Regions from separate parts of the Kitasatospora purpeofusca genome, predicted to be linked through region 3. Evidence: predicted binding sites of a transcription regulator. Region 3 holds the regulator's gene; each other region holds the start of a gene.
What was found. The regulator HrcA, encoded in region 3, represses chaperone genes, less so after heat shock. The targets are predictions, from matches to a motif close to TTNGCACTCNGNNNNNCNGAGTGCNAA.

Region 1 (6,823 bases), 2.1 Mb from region 3:
GTCCCCGCCCAACCCTCTCCACCGATCCGCTAGGCTGTCAGCGGTCTTCCCCGCCTCAGTAGCTCAGGGGATAGAGCACGGCTCTCCTAAAGCCGGTGTCGCAGGTTCGAATCCTGCCTGGGGCACAGCGCCGGTTCCGGCGGACGACGTAGTACGCGGGCCCCCTCGGTTTCGACCGAGGGGGCCCGCGGCGTTCCGGTGAGCGGTTGTCGGTCGGGGCGGTCGTCGGCCCGGGGCGGTCGTCGGTGCGGAGGGTTCTCAGCGCAGGAGGCCGTCGGGCCGGTCGGGGACGGGGTCGGCGGAGGGGTCCGCCGAGGCAGCGGGCGGGGCGTCGTCGGAGCGGGCGTCCGGGAGGTCTTCCGCCGGGTCGTCCGAGGGGTCGGTGTCGCGGGGCGGGCGGGCGGAGGAGACGAGGACCCGCTGGACGCGGGGGCGGGTGCGCCAGTCCACCCGGCGGAAGTCACGGGCGAGGGCGCCTGGGCGGGCGAGTTCGACCAGGACGGTGACGGCGCCGAGGACGATGCCGGCGGCGAGCCAGCCGGCCAGGACGTCGGTGGTCCAGTGGACACCGAGGAAGACCCGGGAGCCGCCGATCGCGAGGACGGTCAGTGCGGCGGTCGTGCTGGCGGTGGTCCGGCCGGCGCGGCGGGCCCGGGGCCAGAGCAGGCCGACCAGCACCGCACAGGTGATCGCGGAGGCCATCGCGTGCCCGGAGGGGAAGGCGGGACCGTCGGCGTGCGCGACCGGGTCGGAGAAGGCCGGGCGGTGGCGGCCGAAGGAGAGCTTCAGCACCCACTGGCCGCCCCAGCCGATCAGGGTCTGGGCCGCCACCCAGCCGGCCAGGGTCCGGGCACCGATCAGCCAGAGCCAGAGCGCGACGACGCCGAGGACGCCGCGCATGGTGATCGTCCCGCCGATGTCGGAGAACATCTGCACCGAGGCCGTCCACACGGTGTGATCGGCCGCGTAGCGGTGCAGATCGCCGGTCAGCTCGCGGTCGAACCGGGCGAGCGGGCTCCAGCCGGTCTGCACCAGGGCCGCGAGGGCGGCGAACAGTCCGGCGCAACAGACCGCGAGTGCCGCGTGCCGGAGCAGGTGGCGATCACGCGCGGTGATGGTGGGCGAGCTGTTGGTCAGGTGCATGGCTGTCACCTTCCCAGCCGCCTGTGCCGAGCGTGCGCTGCGGTGATAGCGATTTGGCATCTTTTGTGCGGAGGATCTGCGTGCGCCGGTGCGGGAGCGCGGGTCCGCGCGGGAACGCGCCCGGCGCCGGCGGGGTTGTGCCTGACGGGGGCCGTGCGCGGGATGCGCCGAAACGGTCCCGAATCGGCACCCGTGGTGCCCGCGCGGTCACCCTCCGTTCGGAATCGGGGATAAATCTCGCAGGATACTGCATCCCTGGAAGAATCTGAGCGACTTGGGAATGTTGTCCGGAATCTGTTCGTTGGATCGTTACGTGTGAGCCCCTCGGGGCCCGCACATCGTGCCCTCCTGGGGGCAGGCAGCCAGAGCTCGGCAACACCAGCAAAAGGGAGCAAGCATGGCCACCCGTGCCGTCGTTCGCGACAGGGCCGACCGGACTCGCGCGGCCCGCCCGACCAACTTCGAGGCCGACCGCGACCTGGTCGGCATGTATCTCGACGAGATCGCCAGGACACCCCTGCTCGATGCCGCCGAAGAGGTCGAGCTCTCGCTGCGGATCGAGGCCGGCGTGTACGCCCAGCATCTGCTGGACGAGGGCGGGCTCCCCGAGGGCGTGCAGCGGGAGGAGCTGGAGGCGATAGCCGAGGACGCCGAGCGCGCCAAGGACGTCTTCATCCGGTCGAACCTCCGTCTCGTGGTCGCCGTAGCCCGGCGCTACCCGCGCAGCGGCCTGCCCCTGCTGGACCTCATCCAGGAGGGCAACGCGGGCCTGGTCCGCGCGGTCGAGAAGTTCGACTACGCCAAGGGCTTCAAGTTCTCCACCTACGCGACGTGGTGGATCCGCCAGGCCATCACCCGGTCGATCGCCGACCAGTCGCGCACCATCCGGCTGCCCGTCCACCTGGTCGAGGAGCTGGGCCGGATCCGGCGGGTGCAGCGGGAGAAGTCGAAGGAGCTGGGCCGTGAGCCCGAGCCGGCCGAGATCGCGGCCGAGCTCGACACCACCGAGACCCGGATCAAGGACGTGCTGGACTGGGCGCGCGACCCGGTCAGTCTGAACATGTCGGTCGACGACGAGGGCGAGACCCAGTTCGGCGACCTGGTCGAGGACACCGGGGCGACGTCCCCCGAGGACGCCGTGATGGTCATGCTCCGCCGCGAGGAGCTGGACGGTCTGATCGGGCGGCTGGACGACCGGACGGCCTCGATCATCCGCTCCCGGTACGGCATGGAGGACGGCCGCGAGCGCACCCTCACCGAGGTGGGCAAGCAGCACGGGCTGACCCGTGAGCGGATCCGCCAGATCGAGAAGCACGCGCTGGCGGAGCTGAAGAAGATCGCCGACCATGCGGGCTTCGAGGCCGCGTAGCGGAGGTGTCCGGAGACGTGGGGCGCGCGGGGTGGCGCGGGCGGGGACGGGTACGGCCCGGTGGGTCCGGTGCGGAGCGGTCCGCACCGGACCCACCGTCGTCCCGGGGCCGTCCCGGGGCCGTTCCGGGGTCGTCCCGGGGCCTTCTAGGCTTGGTGTGCAGGGACGGACGACGACGGGGGACGACGGGAGCGGTGGAGGAGACGATGGCGAAGGATACGACGGACGGTCGGCCGGGCACAGAGCCGGGTACGGAGCCCGGGACGGGGGGCGAGCCGGTGCAGGCCGCTCCGAAGGCGCAGCCGGGTGCGGACGCGGCGGCGAAGGCCCGGCTGATCTTCGGTGACCCGCTGGACCGGCAGTCCCGGGACGACACCGACACCGGGTGGGGCGACCGCCCCGGGGCCGGGGAGAGCGGTGGACGGGGGCTGGACTGGTACCTGAGCCAGCGCCCGCCGCACCACGGGGGCTGACCCGGCACGCGGACCGGCCCGAGGGGAGCGGGGCCGCCGGACCCCGAGTGGGTCGGGGCGCGGCGTGGCGGAGGTCAGCCGGCCCGGCTGACCAGGGCGTCGCGGATCTCGGTGAGCAGCAGGACCTCCTTGGCCTCGGCCTCGGCCTGCACCTCGGCCAGGGTCTTGCGCTTGGCGGTGAACCTGGTCATCGGCAGGATGAGGCAGAAGTAGACGACGGCGGCGGTGATCAGGAACTGCAGGGCCGCGCTGAGCACGCTGCCCCAGAGGATGAGGATTCCGGACGTGACCTCACCGGCGGCGGTCACCTCGCAGGGCCCCTTGATGCAGGAGCTGTAGGACGCGAGGTCCTTGGCCCCGAACGCGCCGACGATCGGATTGATCACGCCTTTGACGAAGGCGTTGACGATGCCGGTGAAAGCCGCACCGATGACTACGGCGACGGCCAGATCGACGACGTTTCCGCGCAGCAGGAATTCCTTGAAGCCCTTCATGCCGCGTGAACGACGAAGTCGTCGGCCGGTTACGGGTGATTTCCTCCCCCCTCCGCCGGACAACCCGTTCGGCCGACGGGCGGTGCCGGTTCCGGTGCCCCCGGGGCCTCCCGGGCAGGCCCGAGGGCGAGGGCGGCCGCCACCGCGAGGAGCAGCACGACCGGTACCCGGGGCCCGGATCCCAGCAGCTGCCGGAGCCGGGCGCGCGGCCCGGCCCGGCCCCCGATCGGCGGGAACGAGGGCACCGGCTGCCGGGGCGGAACGGACGGCGCGGGAAGCGGCGGGATCGTCGGGGGACGGGGCGAAAGGGCGGGCGGAGCGGTACGCACGGGCACCTCCACGGTCGGGCTCGGGGCTTGCGGTGCCCACTCTGGGCCGCCCGTCCGGCCGCCGGAACTCCCTTTTCCGAACCTGTGGAAAACCCGGGCCTGTGGACGGCGGGACCCACCCGCCGGGGTGAACCGGCCGGCCCGGCGCTGACGGAACCCACCCCCGGCGGAACCCACCCCCGGCGGAATTCACCCCCGGCGGAACCGCCTCCCCCGCGGGGCCCGCCCCGGAACGCGCGAAAGGCCCGCCGCACCCGTGGTGAACGGGAACGGCGGGCCGTCCGAGAAGCTGCTGCCGCGGCCCGGGCCGAAGGTCAGCCGGCCGCCGGAGCGGGGCTGGCCGCCGGGGCCGAGGACCCCGAAGAACCCGAGGAGCCCGACGAGGACGAGCCCGACGAGGAGCCCGAGGACGACGTCGACGAAGAGGACGACGACGAGCCGGAGCCCACCGAGCTGCTGGAGGAGGAGCGGCTGTCGGTCCGGTAGAAGCCGGAGCCCTTGAAGACGACACCCACCGCCGAGAAGACCTTGCGGAGCCGTCCCTGGCAGTCGGGGCACGTGGTCAGCGGCTCGTCGGTGAACTTCTGCACCGCCTCCAGGCCGTTGCCGCACTCGGTGCACTGGTACTGGTACGTGGGCACTTGTCTTCCTCCTGGCACTCTCGCCTGATGAGTGCTAACGATCCTCAATGATGCGGCATTCCGATGGATCAGTCCAGCGACTCGAATGTGAGATGAGTCGGTTCCGGCCCCGGGGTCAGCCCTTGACGGCCCCCACGAGTGCGGTAGGCGCACCCCGTTCCACCGAGCCGGTGACCACCGTGCTGCGGCTTCCGGCCGGTACCAGCAGCCCCCGCAGCGAGAGCAGGGCGACCAGGCCGAGGCCGGCGCCGGCCACCGGGACCAGGAAGCCGACCGTCGGGCCCTGCGCGTCGATCAGCCGCCCGGCCGCCGTCGCGCCGGTCGCCAGGCCCAGGCCGATGGCACCGGTCAGCCAGGTGAAGGCCTCGGTCTTGGCGCCGTCCTCGACCAGCGTCTCGACCAGGGTGTAGCCGCTGATCAGGGTCGGTGCGATGGCCAGGCCGCAGACCAGCCCGGCGACCGACAGCGCGACCAGGTTCGGCATCGCCCACAGGGTCGAGCAGCCCAGCACCAGCAGGCCGTAGCTCATGACCATCCGCTGCTGGACCGACCGCCGCCAGGCGACCATGCCGTACAGCACACCGGCCAGCATCGAGCCGCCGGCGAAGATGCCGTAGACGGTGCCGGCGGCCCCCGGCTGGCCGACCGAGTCGGCGAAGGCGTTCACCGAGACCTGGAGGCCGCCGAAGACGGCGCCCACGCCCAGGAAGGTGCCGGCCAGCAGCCGGACGCCGGGGGAGGCGAGGGCGGAGGCCTGCCGGACGCCGGGCTCGCGCACCACCCGGGCGGGCGCGGTGCGGCGCTGGGCCGCGAAGGCCAGACCGCCGACCAGGGTCAGCGCGGCCTCGGCGATCAGCCCGGTCGAGGGGTTGACCGAGGTGGCCACGGCGGCGGCCAGGATCGGGCCGACGACGAAGGTGAACTCGTCGGTCACGGACTCGAAGGCGAAGGCGGTGCTCACCTTGGCGGCGGAGGACGCGGAGGCGCCCTCGGCGGTGAAGGTGGAGATCCAGCGGGCACGCACCATCGCGCCGATCTGCGGGACGCTCGCACCGGCCGGGGCGGCGGCCAGGAACAGGCTCCAGGCCGGCGCGTGCCCGAGGGCGAGCGCGATCAGCGTGCCGACCGAGGCCGCGTGCACCAGGACGGACGGGACGAGCACGGCGGCCTGGCCGTACCGGTCGGCGAGCCGCCCGGTCTGCGGGCCGATCAGCGCCTGGGCTACGGCGGCGACCGCCGCGACCGTGCTGGCGGTGCCGTACGAGCCGTGGGTGTCCTTGACCAGCAGCAGGATTCCCATGCTGAGCATCGCGTAGGGCAGCCGCGCGAGGAGCGCGGGGGTCAGGAACGTCCACGCCCCGGGGGTGCGCAGCAGGGTCCCGTAGCCGACCCGGGCGGGCGCGGCGTCCGCGTTGCCCGTGGTGTCGGCGTTGCCCGTGGCGTCAGCCCCGGTCATGGCGTTCTCGGCGTCCTCGACGCTCTCGACCGTTCGGCGGGCCGTCACGGTCGGTCCTTCCTGCTGCCTGGTAGCGCGGCAGGGCATGGGGTGGCCCCGACGGCGCCGAGAGTCGTCCTCTCGCGCGTCGACCGGGGTAGTTACCGGGCCGGTCCGGCGGTGGGCCGGGTCCGGGCCGCGGCCGCCGAGCGGTCGCGCCAACTCTGCTTCAGGCAGATGCTGGGGTGTGGTGTGTCAGCAAAACATGGTTATACGCGCGTAGATGTCGCGCTGAACTCGACACTACAGGACGGATCCAAAGTTGTCCTGTTAAGTCAAGGTGAACTCCGGGCGAGACCTTCAGGTCCTGCGTCCGTTCAGCCAGTCGGCCAGCTTGCCGCCCTTGTCCACGGCCCGCAGCCGCCGCTCGGCCGCCTCGCCGACCTCGTCCGTCGTGACGACCAGCAGCTCGTCCCCGCCGCGCAGCACGGTCGTCCTGTCGGGCACGAAGCTGCTCCCCTCCCGCACCACCAGGGTGACCGCCGCCCCGGTCGGCAGCCGCAGCTCGCCGATCTCCACGCCGGACATCCGGGAGTCCGGTGCCAGTGCGACCGACAGCAGGTGCCCGTGCAGCTTCTCCAGCGGCGCCGACTCGATGCCGAGGTCCTGCCCCATCGAGCCGTCGCCGATCCGCAGGCCCTTGGCGACCCAGGGCAGGGTCGGCCCCTGGAGCAGGGTGAAGACCACGACCAGGATGAAGACGATGTTGAAGACGTCCTGGGCCATCGGCGCGCCGGACACCATCGGGATGGTGGCCAGCACGATGGGCACCGCCCCGCGCAGGCCGGCCCAGCTGAGCAGGGCCTGCTCGCGCAGCGGCAGCCGGAACGGGGTGAGCGTGAGCACCACCGAGAGCGGCCGGGCGAGGAAGACCAGCAC
Region 2 (6,823 bases), 640 kb from region 3:
AAGGACCCGGAGTACGACTTCTCCTTCTCCGGCCTGAAGACCGCCGTCGCCCGCTGGGTGGAGGCGAAGCGCCGGGCCGGCGAAGAGGTGCCGGTCGCGGACGTCGCGGCGTCCTTCCAGGAGGCGGTCACCGACGTGCTCACCCGCAAGGCCGTCAAGGCCTGCAAGGCCAACGGCGTCGACCACCTGATGATCGGCGGCGGTGTCGCGGCCAACTCCCGGCTCCGTGAAATGGCCCAGCAGCGCTGCGACCGGGCCGGCATCCGGCTGCGGGTGCCGCGTCCGGGCCTGTGCACCGACAACGGCGCGATGGTCGCCGCGCTCGGCAGCGAGATGGTCTGGCGGGACCGCGCGCCGTCCTCGCTCGACCTGTCGGCGGACTCCTCGCTGCCGGTCACCGAGGTCCACGTGCCGCACACCGACTTCCACGGGCAGGCCTACCAGGCCCTGACCGGGCAGCAGCAGTGAGCGCCACCACCGCCGCGATGTGGGAGGCCAGGGCCGCCGCCGGCCGGGGCGCCGAGCTCTCCGGCTGGGTCCGGGGGACGGCGCTGCCCGCGCTGCGCGGTTCGGCCGGGCTGCTCCGGACCGAGCTGCTCGCCGCCCCCGGGGACCGGGTGCTGCTGATCACCTGGTGGTCCGGCGAGCCGGTCCCGGTCCCGGAGCCGCCCGCCGCGCTGCTGGGCCGTCCGGCGCACCGCTGGGCCTTCACCAGCGAGCACGTGGAGTAGCCGTTCGCACGCCCGGTCGGGAACCGAACGCCGGGCCGTTACCGTGCTAGCGATCGAGGTCGCTGAACGGGAGCGGGGAGCACGGCGCGGTGAACAGGCGGGTACGGAGCAGGACGACGGTGTGCGCGGCGGGGGCGCTGGCCCTGCTGGCCGCCGTCACCGGGTGCACGAGCGGCGGCGACAGCGGTGCGGCCTCGGCCGCGCTGGTCCCGGCGAGCGGTTCCCCGACGAGCGGTTCCCCGACGTCGGCCGCCCCGTCGCGGTCAGCCGGCCCGTCGCCGACCGCGTCCCCGGCCGGGGGCGCCCCGGCCGCCGGGGACGCCGCCGCGTGGGCGAAGTGGCACCTCACGCCGCTGCCGCCGGCGCCGCCCGCACCCGCCGACAAGCCGGTGAAGCTCGCGCGGACCGGGCCCGTCCCGGTGTTCAGCGAGGTGAAGACCCCCGACAAGGTCGTCTTCGTCACCATCGACGACGGTGCCGAGAAGGACCCGAGGTTCGTCGAGATGCTGACCGACCTCAAGGTGCCGGTGTCGATGTTCCTGACCCGCGACATCGTCAAGGACGACTACGGCTACTTCAAGCGCCTCCAGGCGCTCGGCAACCACGTCCACAACCACACCGTGGACCACGCCCAGATGAGCAAGGTGCCGCCGGAGAAGCAGAAGTCCGAGATCTGCGACGCCCAGGCTGCGCTCACCCAGCAGTACGGCACCCCGCCGCTGCTGTTCCGGCCGCCGTACGGGGACGGCGCCAACACGCCGGCGCTGAACACCGCGGTGCAGCAGTGCGGGCCGAGGGCGGTCGTGCTGTGGCGCGAGTCGATGCAGATACACGACATGCAGTACCAGGCCGCGGACAAGAAGCTGCGGGCCGGCGACATCGTGCTCGCCCATTTCCGGGGTCCGAAGGACCTCAAGGGCGAGACGATGACGCAGATGTTCGGCGAGCTGCTGGCCCGGATCCAGGAGCAGGGCTTCGCGGTGGCCCGGCTGGAGGACTACATCGAGGCGCCGGCCGCCTGAACGGCCGCGGCCGGTCCGGTGACGGGGTGGCCGAGCATCATCAGCGGGCCGTTGTCGGTGCGGCTGAGGACCACCGTGACGGCGTTCGGGCCGGAGGGCCGCAGCTGCCGGCGCAGTTCCTCGGGGGTGATCGCCATCCCGCGCTTCTTGATCACCACCGTGCCGACCTTCCGCTCGCGCAGCAGCGCCTTGAGCTTCTTGATGTGGAACGGCAGGACGTCGGTCAGCTCGAAGGCGTGCGCGTACGGGGTGTCGACCAGCTCGTCCGAGGTCAGGTAGGCGATCTTCGGATCGATCAGCCGCCCGTTCACCAGCCCGGCCACCTCGGCGACCAGATGGGCGCGGATCACGGCGCCGTCCGGCTCGTACAGGTAGCGGCCGACCGGTCCGGCCGGGGGGTCGGGCAGGTCGCCGCCGGTGAGGCCGGCCCGCTGCGGCAGCAGGGTGGCGCGGTGCGGGTGCCCGGCCCGGGTGCCGAACCAGAGCACCGCCTCCTTGACGTCGCCGTGGTCCGAGACCCACTCGGCCTCGGCGTCGGCCGGCACGGCCTCGTGCGGGATGCCGGGCGCCACCTTGAGCGCGCCGACGGGGGCCCGTCGGCCGGCCTCGATCGCCCAGGACAGCGGCGGGGCGTACGCCTCGGGGTCGAAGACCCGGCCGCGCGCGGTGCGCCGGGCGGGGTCGGTGAAGACCGCGTCGTAGCCGGTGACGTCGACCTCGGCGACGTCCGCGCAGCGCACCTCGACCAGCTCGGCCAGGCCCAGGGCGGCGGCGTTGGCGGCGAGGGCGGCACAGGCCGCCGGGTCCCGGTCGACCGCGAGCACCTCGATCCCGGCCCGGGCCAGGGCCAGGACGTCGCCGCCGATGCCGCAGCAGAGGTCGGCCAGCCGCTTCACCCCGAGTCCGGCGAACCGTTCGGCCCGCCACTCGGCGACCTCGCGCCGGGTGGACTGCTCGACGCCGTTGGGCGTGAAGTACATGAGGTCGGCGTCGGCGCCGAACTTGGCCCGGGCCCGCTGCCGCAGCCGGGCCTGCCCGAAGGCGGCCGACACCAGCTCGGCGGGGTGCTCCTTGCGCAGCCGGGTGGCGAGTGCCAGCTCCTCCTCGGGCGCGAACTCGCGCAGTTCGGCGAGCAGGGCCTGGCCCCGCTCGGTCAGCAGGGGCCGCAGGTCGTCGTTCTCCACCCGCTCATTCTCCCCGGTCACGGGCGGGCGCGGGGCGCCGGCCCCGCGAGCGGGAGCGCGCCGCCACGGGTGCGTCCGACAGGACCGGCCCGCGTGGCGTTGGCACTCTGGTTGACTGAGTGCTAACGGCGGCCTATGGTCATCACTAGCACTCACCACCGGGGGAGTGCTAACGCGACAATGCGTCTCTGACCCCCGCGACGGCAGATTCGTGAGTTCGCCCCTACCCGTTAGAAAACCCCGTAATCTCCGAAGGGGAGCTCGGACGTGACCACCAGCAGCAAGGTTGCCATCAAGCCGCTCGAGGACCGCATTGTGGTCCAGCCGCTCGACGCCGAGACCACCACGGCCTCCGGCCTGGTTATCCCGGACACCGCCAAGGAGAAGCCCCAGGAGGGCGTCGTCCTGGCTGTCGGCCCGGGCCGCTTCGAGGACGGCCAGCGTCTGCCGCTCGACGTCGCCGTGGGTGACATCGTCCTGTACTCGAAGTACGGCGGCACCGAGGTGAAGTACCAGGGCGAGGAGTACCTGGTGCTCTCCGCGCGCGACGTTCTCGCGATCATCGAGAAGTAAAAGCGTTCAGCCACGCCCCGGATCCGTGTCCCTAGTGACAGGGGCCGGGGCGTGGCTGTTGGTTCACGTAGTCGAGCGGCCGGCGACGGCCGCACCCCGAAGGAATAGGGAACATGCCGAAGATCCTGCAGTTCGACGAGGACGCCCGCCGCTCGCTCGAGCGCGGTGTCAACAAGCTGGCCGACACCGTCAAGGTGACCATCGGTCCCAAGGGCCGCAACGTCGTCATCGACAAGAAGTTCGGTGCCCCGACCATCACCAACGACGGTGTCACCATCGCCCGTGAGGTCGAGCTCGACGACCCGTACGAGAACCTTGGCGCGCAGCTCGTCAAGGAGGTCGCCACCAAGACCAACGACGTCGCGGGCGACGGCACCACGACCGCCACCGTGCTGGCCCAGGCCCTGGTCAACGAGGGTCTGCGCAACGTCGCCGCGGGCGCGGGCCCGGCCGCCCTGAAGAAGGGCATCGACAAGGCCGTCGCCGCCGTCTCCGAGCACCTCCTGTCGGTCGCCCGCGAGATCGAGGGCAAGGACGACGTCGCCGCCGTCGCGAGCCTCTCCGCCCAGGACACCCAGGTCGGCGAGCTGATCGCCGAGGCGATCGACAAGGTCGGCAAGGACGGTGTCATCACCGTCGAGGAGTCGAACACCTTCGGCGTGGAGCTGGACTTCACCGAGGGCATGCAGTTCGACAAGGGCTACCTGTCGCCGTACTTCGTCACCGACGCGGAGCGCCAGGAAGCGGTCCTCGAGGACCCGTACATCCTGATCAACCAGGGCAAGATCTCCTCCATCCAGGAGCTGCTGCCGCTGCTGGAGAAGATCCTGCAGGGCGGCACCTCCCGCCCGCTGCTGATCATCGCCGAGGACGTCGACGGCGAGGCGCTGTCCACCCTCGTGGTGAACAAGATCCGCGGCACCTTCAACGCGGTGGCCGTCAAGGCCCCGGGCTTCGGCGACCGCCGCAAGGCGATCCTCGGCGACCTGGCCGTCCTCACCGGCGGCACCGTGATCTCCGAGGAGGTCGGCCTCAAGCTCGACCAGGCCGGTCTGGACGTGCTGGGCTCGGCCCGCCGCGTGACCGTCACCAAGGACGAGACGATCGTCGTCGACGGTGCCGGTGACTCCGAGGCCGTGACCGGCCGCGTTGCCCAGATCAAGGGCGAGATCGCCAACACCGACTCGGACTGGGACCGCGAGAAGCTGCAGGAGCGCCTGGCCAAGCTGGCCGGCGGCGTCTGCGTCATCCGTGTCGGTGCCGCCACCGAGGTGGAGCTGAAGGAGCGCAAGCACCGCCTGGAGGACGCCATCTCGGCGACCCGTGCCGCGGTCGAGGAGGGCATCGTCGCCGGTGGTGGCGCCTCCCTGGTCCACGCCGCCAAGGTGCTGGACGGCGGCCTGGGCCTGTCCGGCGACGAGGCCACCGGTGTCGCGGTCGTCCGCAAGGCGCTGCACGAGCCGCTGCGCTGGATCGCCCAGAACGCCGGCCTGGAGGGCTACGTCATCACCTCCAAGGTCGCCGAGCTGGAGCTGGGCCAGGGCTTCAACGCCGCCACCGGCGAGTACGGCGACCTGGTGAAGGCCGGCGTCATCGACCCGGTCAAGGTCACCCGCTCCGCCCTGGAGAACGCCGCCTCGATCGCCTCCCTGCTTCTCACCACCGAGACCCTCGTGGTGGAGAAGAAGGAGGAGGACGCCGACGCCGGTCACGGCCACGGCGGCCACGGCCACTCGCACTGAGGCCCGAAGCACTGACCGGAGGCCCGGTCCGCGCCCCACTGGGGGTGGCGGGCCGGGCCTCCGGCGTTGCGGCGCGGACCGGGTCCGGGCCCGGCCGCGACGGTGTGCTCCATCCTTCAACTATCAGTTGAATTTTGCTTGTTGCAAAGAATGCCTTATATCTTGGAGGCATGATCGAGGCCCGCCATCTGCGCGTCCTGCGTGCCGTCGCCCGCACCGGCTCCTTCTCCGCCGCCGCTCGTGAGCTGGGCTGCACCCAGCCCGCGATCAGCCAGCAGATGAAGGCCCTGGAGAAGTCCGTGGACACCCCGCTGGTGGTCCGTTCGGGCCGCGGCATGCAGCTCAGCGAGGCCGGCCGGGTGCTGCTCAAGCATGCCACCGGAATCCTCGCCGGACTCTCCGCCGCGGAGGAGGAGGTCGCCGCGATCGCCGGGCTGCGGGCCGGCCGGGTCCGGCTGGTGTCCTTCCCGACCGCGAGTTCCACTCTGGTGCCGCCTGCCGTCGCCCGGCTGCGGGGCACCCATCCGGGGGTCCGCGTGTCGCTGGTGGAGGCGGAGCCGCCGGAGTCGCTGGCGATGCTGCGCGGCGGCGAGTGCGAGGTCGCGCTCGCCTTCCGCTACCCGCAGGCCACCGGTTCCGTCGCCGCGCCCGCGCACGGCACGCCCCGGGAGGCGCGCGCCGAGGCCAATCTGGAGGCCCAGCAGCTCAGCGCCGGCGCCGACTGGTCCGACCTGGTGGCCACCCCGCTGCTGGACGACCCGCTGGTCGGCCTGCTGCCCGCCGGGCACCGGCTGGCCGGGCGCGGCGGACCGGTGGAGCTGGCCGAGCTGGCCGAGGAGCAGTGGATCGCCGGCTGCCCGCAGTGCCGGGGCCACCTGGTGGAACTGTGCGCGGGGGCCGGCTTCGAGCCGCGGATCGACTTCGCCACCGACGACTACCCGGCGGTGGTCGGGCTGGTGGCGGCCGGGCTCGGGGTGGCGGTGCTGCCCGGACTGGCACTGGAGTCGGTGCGCCCGGACGGGGTGGCGACGGTGGCGGTGCACGCCGCCTCGGGGGCGCCGGCGGTACGGCAGGTGGTCGCGCTGACCCTGCCGGACCTCGCCGAGGTGCCGGCGGTGGCGCTGATGCTGGAGCGGCTGGCCGGGGCGGCCACCGGTCGCTGACGCCGCCGTCCCGCCCGCCCGGCCGCCGGAGGGGCGGGCCGCCGGGCGGGACCCGGCCGACGGGGCCGGGGGCGCAAGGGGGCGGGGAGGGCCGCTGGAGGCCCGTGAAGGTCGGTGGGGGCCGGTTGGGGGTTGTGAAGAAACGTTTCTTCACGCCGGCGCGGAGCCGGCCGTCTACTGCTGGGACATGCCCGGAGCGACCAGCGGCACCTCCACCAGGCGGTGGCGCGAGCGGCCCATCAGCTCCTCGCGCTCGTCCTCGGTGAGACCTCCCCACACGCCGTACGGCTCGCGGACCGCCAGCGCGTGCGCGGCGCACTCGGTGCGGACCGGGCAGCGGGTGCAGACCTCCTTGGCGCTGGCTTCGCGTGAACTGCGGGCGGCGCCGCGCTCTCCCTCGGGATGGAA
Region 3 (6,823 bases):
GTCCCCGCCGGTCGGCAGGTCCGCGGCGGCCAGCGGTTCGGCGCCCTCCTCGTGCAGCACGGCGGCGAACGCGGCGGCGGCCAGTACCGGGGCCAGCTGCCGGGTGGTCATCGCCTCGCGGACCTCGGGGAAGCGCAGCCGCCGGGACTGCTTGCCGGCCTCCCGCGCGGTGGCCCGCCACTTGGCGAGCGCCTTGGCGCCGCGCTCGCCCTTCCACTGGGTGATGCAGCGCGACGCGGCCCAGGGGATCACCACGTCCACGCCGACCTCGGTCATGGTCTCCACCGCCAGCTCGCCCCGGTCACCCTTGGGCAGGGCCTGGACGACGACGATCCGCGGCGCAGGCTCCGGCTCGCGGCGCACCGCCGTCACCGTCACCTCGATCGCGTCCTTGCCGTGCACCGCCGCGACGGTGCCGTCCGCGCCGAGGCCGAGCCCGTCGGCCAGGGTGACCGCCTCGCCCGGCTCCAGCCGCTTCACCGCGGCGGCGTGCCGGCCCTCCGGCCCGTCCAGGCGCACCGTCGCGCCCGGCGCGGCGGCGGCGATCCGCTCGGTGTCGACGACGAACACGGGCGCGGTCATGCGGGGAACCTCCGGGGTGGGGACGGGAACGGGAACGCGAAAGGGGTGCCGAGGAAGCCTCGGCACCCCCGCGCGGGACGGCTACCGGCCGTTGAAGGCGTCCTTCAGCCGGGAGAACAGCCCCTGCTGCCCGGGCGCGAACTGGCCGGACGGCCGCTCCTCGCCGCGCAGCACCGCCAGGCGGCGCAGCAGCTCCTCCTGCTCGGGGTCGAGCTTGGTGGGCGTCTGCACCTCGACATGCACTATCAGGTCGCCCCGGCCGCCGCCGCGCAGGTGGGTGATGCCCCGGCCGTGCAGCGGGATCGACTGGCCGGACTGGGTGCCGGGCCGGATGTCGACCTCCTCGATCCCGTCCAGGGTCTGCAGCGGCACCTGGGTGCCGAGCGAGGCCGCCGTCATCGGGATGGTGACCGTGCAGTGCAGGTCGTCGCCGCGCCGCTGGAAGGTCGGGTGGGCGGTCTCGGCGATCTCGACGTAGAGGTCGCCGGCCGGGCCGCCGCCGGGGCCGACCTCGCCCTCGCCGGCCAGCTGGATCCGGGTGCCGTTGTCGACCCCGGCCGGGATCTTGACGGTCAGGGTGCGGCGGGCGCGGACCCGGCCGTCGCCGGCGCACTCCGGGCACGGGGTCGGCACGACGGTGCCGAAGCCCTGGCACTGCGGGCAGGGCCGCGAGGTCATGACCTGGCCCAGGAAGGACCGGGTGACCTGGGAGACCTCGCCCTTGCCGCGGCACATGTCGCAGGTCTGCGCGGAGGTGCCGGGCGCGGCGCCCTCGCCGCTGCAGGTGGTGCAGGTGACGGCGGTGTCGACCTGGAGTTCCTTGGTGGTGCCGAACGCGGCCTCCTCCAGGGTGATCTCCAGCCGGATCATGGCGTCCTGGCCGCGCCTGGTCCGGGAGCGCGGTCCGCGCTGGCCGGAGGCGGCGCCGAAGAAGGCGTCCATGATGTCGGAGAAGCCGAAGCCCGCCGCGCCCGCGCCGAAGCCCGCACCGGCTCCGCCGTTCGGCGAGAGCGGGTCGCCGCCGAGGTCGTAGACCTGGCGCTTCTGCGGGTCGGAGAGCACCTCGTAGGCGGCGTTGATCTCCTTGAACCGCTCCTGCGTCTTCGGGTCCGGGTTGACGTCCGGGTGCAGTTCGCGTGCCAGGCGCCGGAACGCCTTCTTGATCTCGTCCTGCCCCGCATCCCGTCGGACGCCGAGTACCGCGTAGTAGTCCGTGGCCACCAAATGCTCCGCTTGTTCCGCCTGTGTGAGTGCTTGCGACTTAGGGCGCCGTCAGCTGTCCGACGACGACCGTTCCTACGACTCGGCCAGAATCTGGCCCACGTACCGTGCCACCGCTCGCACCGCCCCCATTGTGCCCGGGTAGTCCATCCGGGTCGGACCGATCACCCCCAGTTTGGCCACGCTCTCGTCGCCCGAACCGTAACCGACCGAGACGACCGAGGTGGAATTCAGCCCTTCGTAGGCGTTCTCCCGCCCGATCCGGACCGTCATCCCGGCGTCCGCGGTCTCACCCAGGAGGCGGAGCAGGACGACCTGCTCCTCCAGGGCCTCCAGCACCGGCTGGATGGTCAGCGGGAAGTCGTGGCCGAAGCGGGTCAGGTTGGCCGTGCCGGCCAGCATGATCCGCTCCTCGCGCTGCTCGGCGAGGGTCTCGAAGAGCGTCGCCAGCACCGTCGACACGGTCGGCCGGTCGACCGCCTCGAACAGCCCGGGCAGTTCCTCCAGCAGCCCCGGGACGTCCGGGAGCCGCTGTCCGGCGGCCCGGGCGTTGATCCGGCCCCGGAGGTCCGCCAGCACGGTCTCGCCGACCGTACCCGGGCAGTCCACCAACCGCTGCTCGACACGGCCGGTGTTCATGATCAGCACCAGCATCACCTTGGCCGGGGCCAGCGCGACCAGCTCGATGTGCCGCACCGTGGAGCGGCTCAGCGAGGGGTACTGCACCACCGCGACCTGGCGGGTCAGCTGGGCGAGCAGCCGCACCGTGCGGGCGACCACGTCGTCGAGGTCCACCGCGCCGTCGAGGAAGTGCCGGATCGCCCGCCGCTCGGGCGCGCTCATCGGCTTGACCTCGGCCAGCTTGTCGACGAACAGCCGGTAGCCCTTGTCGGTGGGGATCCGCCCGGCGCTGGTGTGCGGCTGGTGGATGTACCCCTCCTCCTCCAGCGCCGCCATGTCGTTGCGGACGGTGGCCGGGGAGACCCCGAGGTTGTGCCGTTCGACCAGGGCCTTGGAGCCGACCGGCTCCTCCGTCCCCACGTAGTCCTGGACGATCGCGCGAAGCACCGCGAGTTTGCGGTCGTCGAGCTGGCGGACCTCACCGGCCATGGGCACGCACCTCCGTCTTCACGCGTTGTCCGTTGTGACACACCGTCGTGGCATGTGTCCGTGTTCGAGCTGTCCGGTCCGACCCCGCGGGGCCCGGCCTTGGCACTCTGAACACACGAGTGCCAGAACCGTACCTGCCAGTGTAAGGCCCGGGTCCGACGGCAGGAACGGCCCGGCCGGGGTGATCCTGCCCGCAGTCCGCGGCGCGCGGGTGATGCCGCGGGGCCCGCCCGGTGGCAGCATCGGAAGCGGACGGCGAACGGAGGAGCAGCGATGTCGAGCTCGGGCCAGCACACCCGCTTCGCCCCCGACCGCGGCCTGACCGGCCGCATGGTGGGGACGATGTTCCTGATCGGGCTGTTGTACGTGGGATTCACCGGTCTGCTGATCGTGCTGCTGCGCGGCGCGTGGCCGATCGTCGTACTGATCTCGGGCGGCCTGTTCGTCGCCCAGTTCTGGTTCAGCGACCGGATCACCGAACGGGCGATGGGCGCCCACCGGGTCACCCCGGAGCAGTACCCGCAGCTGCACGGCGCCGTCGACCGGCTCTGCGCGCTCGCCGACATGCCCAAACCCCGGGTGGCGGTCGCCGACAACGACATGCCGAACGCCTTCGCCACCGGCCGCAACCCGCAGAACGCGGTGGTCTGCGTGACCACCGGCCTGCTGCGCCGGCTGGAGCCCGAGGAACTGGAGGGCGTGCTCGCCCACGAGCTGTCGCACGTCGCCCACCGGGACGTCGCCGTGATGACGGTGGCCGGCTTCCTCGGCGTGCTGGCCGGCGCGATGACCCGGATCGCGATGTACGGCGGCTTCATGGGCGGCGGGCGCAACAGCAACGACTCCAACGCCGCGATCGCCGCCCTGGTGGTCCCGCTGGTGTCGATCGCCGTCTACGCGATCAGCTTCCTGCTGACCCGGCTGCTCTCCCGCTACCGGGAGCTGGCCGCCGACCGGGCCGCCGCCCAGCTGACCGGGCGGCCCAGCGCGCTGGCCTCGGCGCTCACCAAGGTGACCGGCCAGATCGCCGCCATCCCGACCCGGGACCTGCGCCAGGCGCAGGCGTACAACGCGTTCTGGTTCGCGCCGGCGCTGAGCGCCCGGGAGGCCGCCACCCAGCTGTTCTCCACCCACCCGTCGCTGGAGCAGCGGCTGGCCCAGCTGGCGAAGATCTCCTCCGAGCTCGGCCGCTGAGCCGCCCGCACCGCTCCCGGCCTCCGCACCCGCACCCGCCCTCCGACCGGAAGGACCGCCGTGGGCATCCTGGACACGCTGTTCGGCCGCACCAAGCCCGTCAAACCCGACCTCGACCAGCTGTTCGGCGTCCCGTCCGCCGCCCTCACCCTGGAGGCCGCGGCCGGCTTCCGGCCCACCGGGCTCGGCTCGGTCTGCTTCGCCTCCGTCGAGGGCGGCGCCTTCGACGAGGTCGAACGGCAGGTCAGGGCCCTGCTCGACGCCGACACCGAACGCGGCGGCGTCCCCGTCGAGGCGTCCAAGGACTCCTACGGCTACTCCTGGCTGCTCGCCCGGCACACGCCCGACGAACTGCCCGAACTGGTCAACGACCTGCACGCGGTCAACAGCGAACTAGAGGCGCACGGCTTCGGCCCCCAGCTGCTCTGCTCCCTGGTCGGCTTCCGCGACACCGACGGACGGCGCCCGCTCGCCCTCGTCTACCTGTACAAGCGCGGCACGTTCTACCCCTTCGCGCCGCTGCCCGGCGGCGGGGAGAAGCGCGACAACCCGCTGGAGCTGGAGGTCAACGCGATGCTCGGCAACGACCTGCGGCTGGAGAAGGACCTCACCCGCTGGTTCCCGGTCTGGGGCGCACCGGGGCTGTGACCCGGGGCCGCCACCACCGGGCCCGGTAAATCGGTGGCCCTCGGCCGCCCCCGCCCCTAGGGTCCGCCCCGTGATCAACTGGACCGCACTCGAATCCGCCGCCCCCACTCCCGACACCCTCGCCGCCGTCAGCGCCGCACTGCGCTCGCCCGACCCGCACGTCCGCGACAGCCTCGCCTACGAGCAGCTGTGCCGCTGGGTGCCGCTGCTCACCCCCGAACAGCGCCTCGCGCTCGGCGACGAGATGGCCGAACGCCTCACCGACCCCGAGATCCAGGCCCGCACCTTCGCCCCGCTGGTCCTCGCCGACCTCGCCGACCACGGCGCCCACCGCCCGGCCTGGCTGGAGTCCTTCGCCCGCTGGTACGTCGAGGAGACCGACCTGCGCGGCTTCGACCCCCGGCTCGGCTGGCTGCACGCGGTCGCCCACGGCGCCGACCTGCTGGCCGCCCTCGGCCGGGGCCCGCTGCTCGCCGACCCGACCCCGCTGCTGGACCTGGTCGCCGCCCGGCTGCTCGCCCCCACCGACCACGTGCTGGACGCCATGGAGGACGACCGGCTCGGCCGCGCCGTCGCCCAGATCCTCACCCGCCCGGAGCTGACCGAGCGCCAGGCCCTCGGCTGGCTCGACCCGATCGCCGCGCAGCCGCCGCGCCGCCCCTCCGCGACCGCGGGCGCCGTCCCCGCCGTCGTCTCCAACACCCTGCGCACCCTGCGGGCCGTCTACGTGCTCGCCGACCGCGGCGTCCGGATGGAACGCGGTGGCGCACCCGTGCCGCTGCCGCACTCCGCGGCCCTGCGCGCGCGGATCGCCGAGGTGCTGGTGCTGAACTCGCCGTTCACCGGCTGACGCCCCGTAGACTCCGGGGAATGCGCAGCCGCCAGTACGGACCGGACCTGACCCCGCCGTGGAAGCGGACGACCCCCGTCCCCGAGGTAGCGGCCGAGCGGGACCTCGTGGTCGAGGAGGCGTCGACCGGCTTCTGCGGGGCGGTGGTGCACTGCGAGAGGACCGCCGAGGGCCACACCGTCACCCTGGAGGACCGGTTCGGCAAGCACCGGGTGTTCCCGCTGGTCCCCCGCGGCTTCCTGCTGGAGGGCCGGACGGTGACCCTGGTCCGCCCCTCGGGCCCCGCCCCGGCCCGCACCCCCGCCCGCACCGCCTCCGGCTCGGTCGCCGTCCCCGGTGCCCGGGCCCGGGTCGCCCGCGAGTCGCGGATCTACGTCGAGGGCCGGCACGACGCCGAGCTGGTGGAGCGGGTCTGGGGCGACGACCTGCGGATCGAGGGCGTGGTCGTCGAGTACCTGGAGGGCGTCGACGACCTGCCCGCGATCGTCGCCGAATTCGCCCCCGGCCCGGAGCGCCGCCTCGGCGTCCTGGTCGACCACCTGCTCCCGGGCACCAAGGAGCACCGCATCGCCGCCCGGGCGAGCGGCCCGCACGTCCTGGTCGTCGGCCACCCCTACATCGACGTCTGGCAGGCCGTGAAGCCCTCCTCCGTCGGCATCCCGGCCTGGCCCGCCGTCCCCCGGGGCGAGGACTGGAAGACCGGCACCTGCCGCCGCCTGGGCTGGCCCGAGGACACCCCGGCCGCGTGGAAGCGCATCCTGTCCAAGGTGGACTCCTACCGGGACCTGGAGCCCGAGCTGCTGGGCAAGGTCGAGGAGCTGATCGACTTCGTCACCCTGCCGGGTCAGGAGTAGGGCCGGACCACGTCGACGACCGGAACAGCCGGCCCGTCGAACCGATCGATCGCCCCGCGCCCATCGGCGGTCACCGGGAGAAGGTGGCCCGGGTCAGTCCACCAGGTCACGTACCACCCCGTCGGCCAGGAGGCGGCCGCGGAGGGTGAGGGCGGCGCGGTCGGCGGCCCAGGGCTCCGGGGCGAGGAGGCCGTCGGCCAGGTGCCGGCGCGCGGCCTTCAGGCCGGTCTCCGTCAGGAGGTCCAGCGGGATGCCCTCGGCCAGGCGCAGCTCCAGCAGGATGCGCTCGACCCGGCGGTCCTCGGCGGCGAGGCGTTCGCGGCCCTGGGCGGGGGTGCGGCCCTCGGCGAGGGCGCGGGCGTAG

Region 1: OG715_RS24915 (FmdB family zinc ribbon protein) is a predicted target of HrcA. The motif match lies at 4,461-4,487, and genes of this name have one in related genera.
Region 2: groES (co-chaperone GroES) is a predicted target of HrcA. The motif match lies at 3,037-3,063, and genes of this name have one in related genera.

What each region holds. Positions count from the first base shown of each region.
Region 1 covers NZ_CP108561.1:5,649,862-5,656,684, forward strand. The annotation lists tRNA gene OG715_RS24890 (tRNA-Arg) at 53-125, shown strand; gene OG715_RS24895 (phosphatase PAP2 family protein) at 259-1,143, opposite strand; gene OG715_RS24900 (sigma-70 family RNA polymerase sigma factor) at 1,541-2,512, shown strand; gene OG715_RS24905 (hypothetical protein) at 2,719-2,985, shown strand; gene mscL (large conductance mechanosensitive channel protein MscL) at 3,060-3,479, opposite strand; gene OG715_RS24915 (FmdB family zinc ribbon protein) at 4,123-4,449, opposite strand; gene OG715_RS24920 (MFS transporter) at 4,565-5,905, opposite strand; gene OG715_RS24925 (potassium/proton antiporter) at 6,245-6,823, opposite strand, start outside.
Region 2 covers NZ_CP108561.1:4,193,378-4,200,200, reverse strand. The annotation lists gene tsaD (tRNA (adenosine(37)-N6)-threonylcarbamoyltransferase complex transferase subunit TsaD) at 1-468, shown strand, start outside; gene OG715_RS18410 (hypothetical protein) at 465-731, shown strand; gene OG715_RS18405 (polysaccharide deacetylase family protein) at 821-1,753, shown strand; gene OG715_RS18400 (THUMP-like domain-containing protein) at 1,729-2,937, opposite strand; gene groES (co-chaperone GroES) at 3,205-3,510, shown strand; gene groL (chaperonin GroEL) at 3,624-5,252, shown strand; gene OG715_RS18385 (LysR family transcriptional regulator) at 5,423-6,415, shown strand; gene OG715_RS18380 (WhiB family transcriptional regulator) at 6,590-6,823, opposite strand, start outside.
Region 3 covers NZ_CP108561.1:3,550,451-3,557,273, forward strand. The annotation lists gene OG715_RS15465 (16S rRNA (uracil(1498)-N(3))-methyltransferase) at 1-582, opposite strand, end outside; gene dnaJ (molecular chaperone DnaJ) at 664-1,803, opposite strand; gene hrcA (heat-inducible transcriptional repressor HrcA) at 1,879-2,913, opposite strand; gene htpX (zinc metalloprotease HtpX) at 3,187-4,107, shown strand; gene pspAB (PspA-associated protein PspAB) at 4,168-4,755, shown strand; gene OG715_RS15490 (DUF2785 domain-containing protein) at 4,826-5,605, shown strand; gene OG715_RS15495 (DUF3097 domain-containing protein) at 5,626-6,459, shown strand; gene hemW (radical SAM family heme chaperone HemW) at 6,553-6,823, opposite strand, start outside.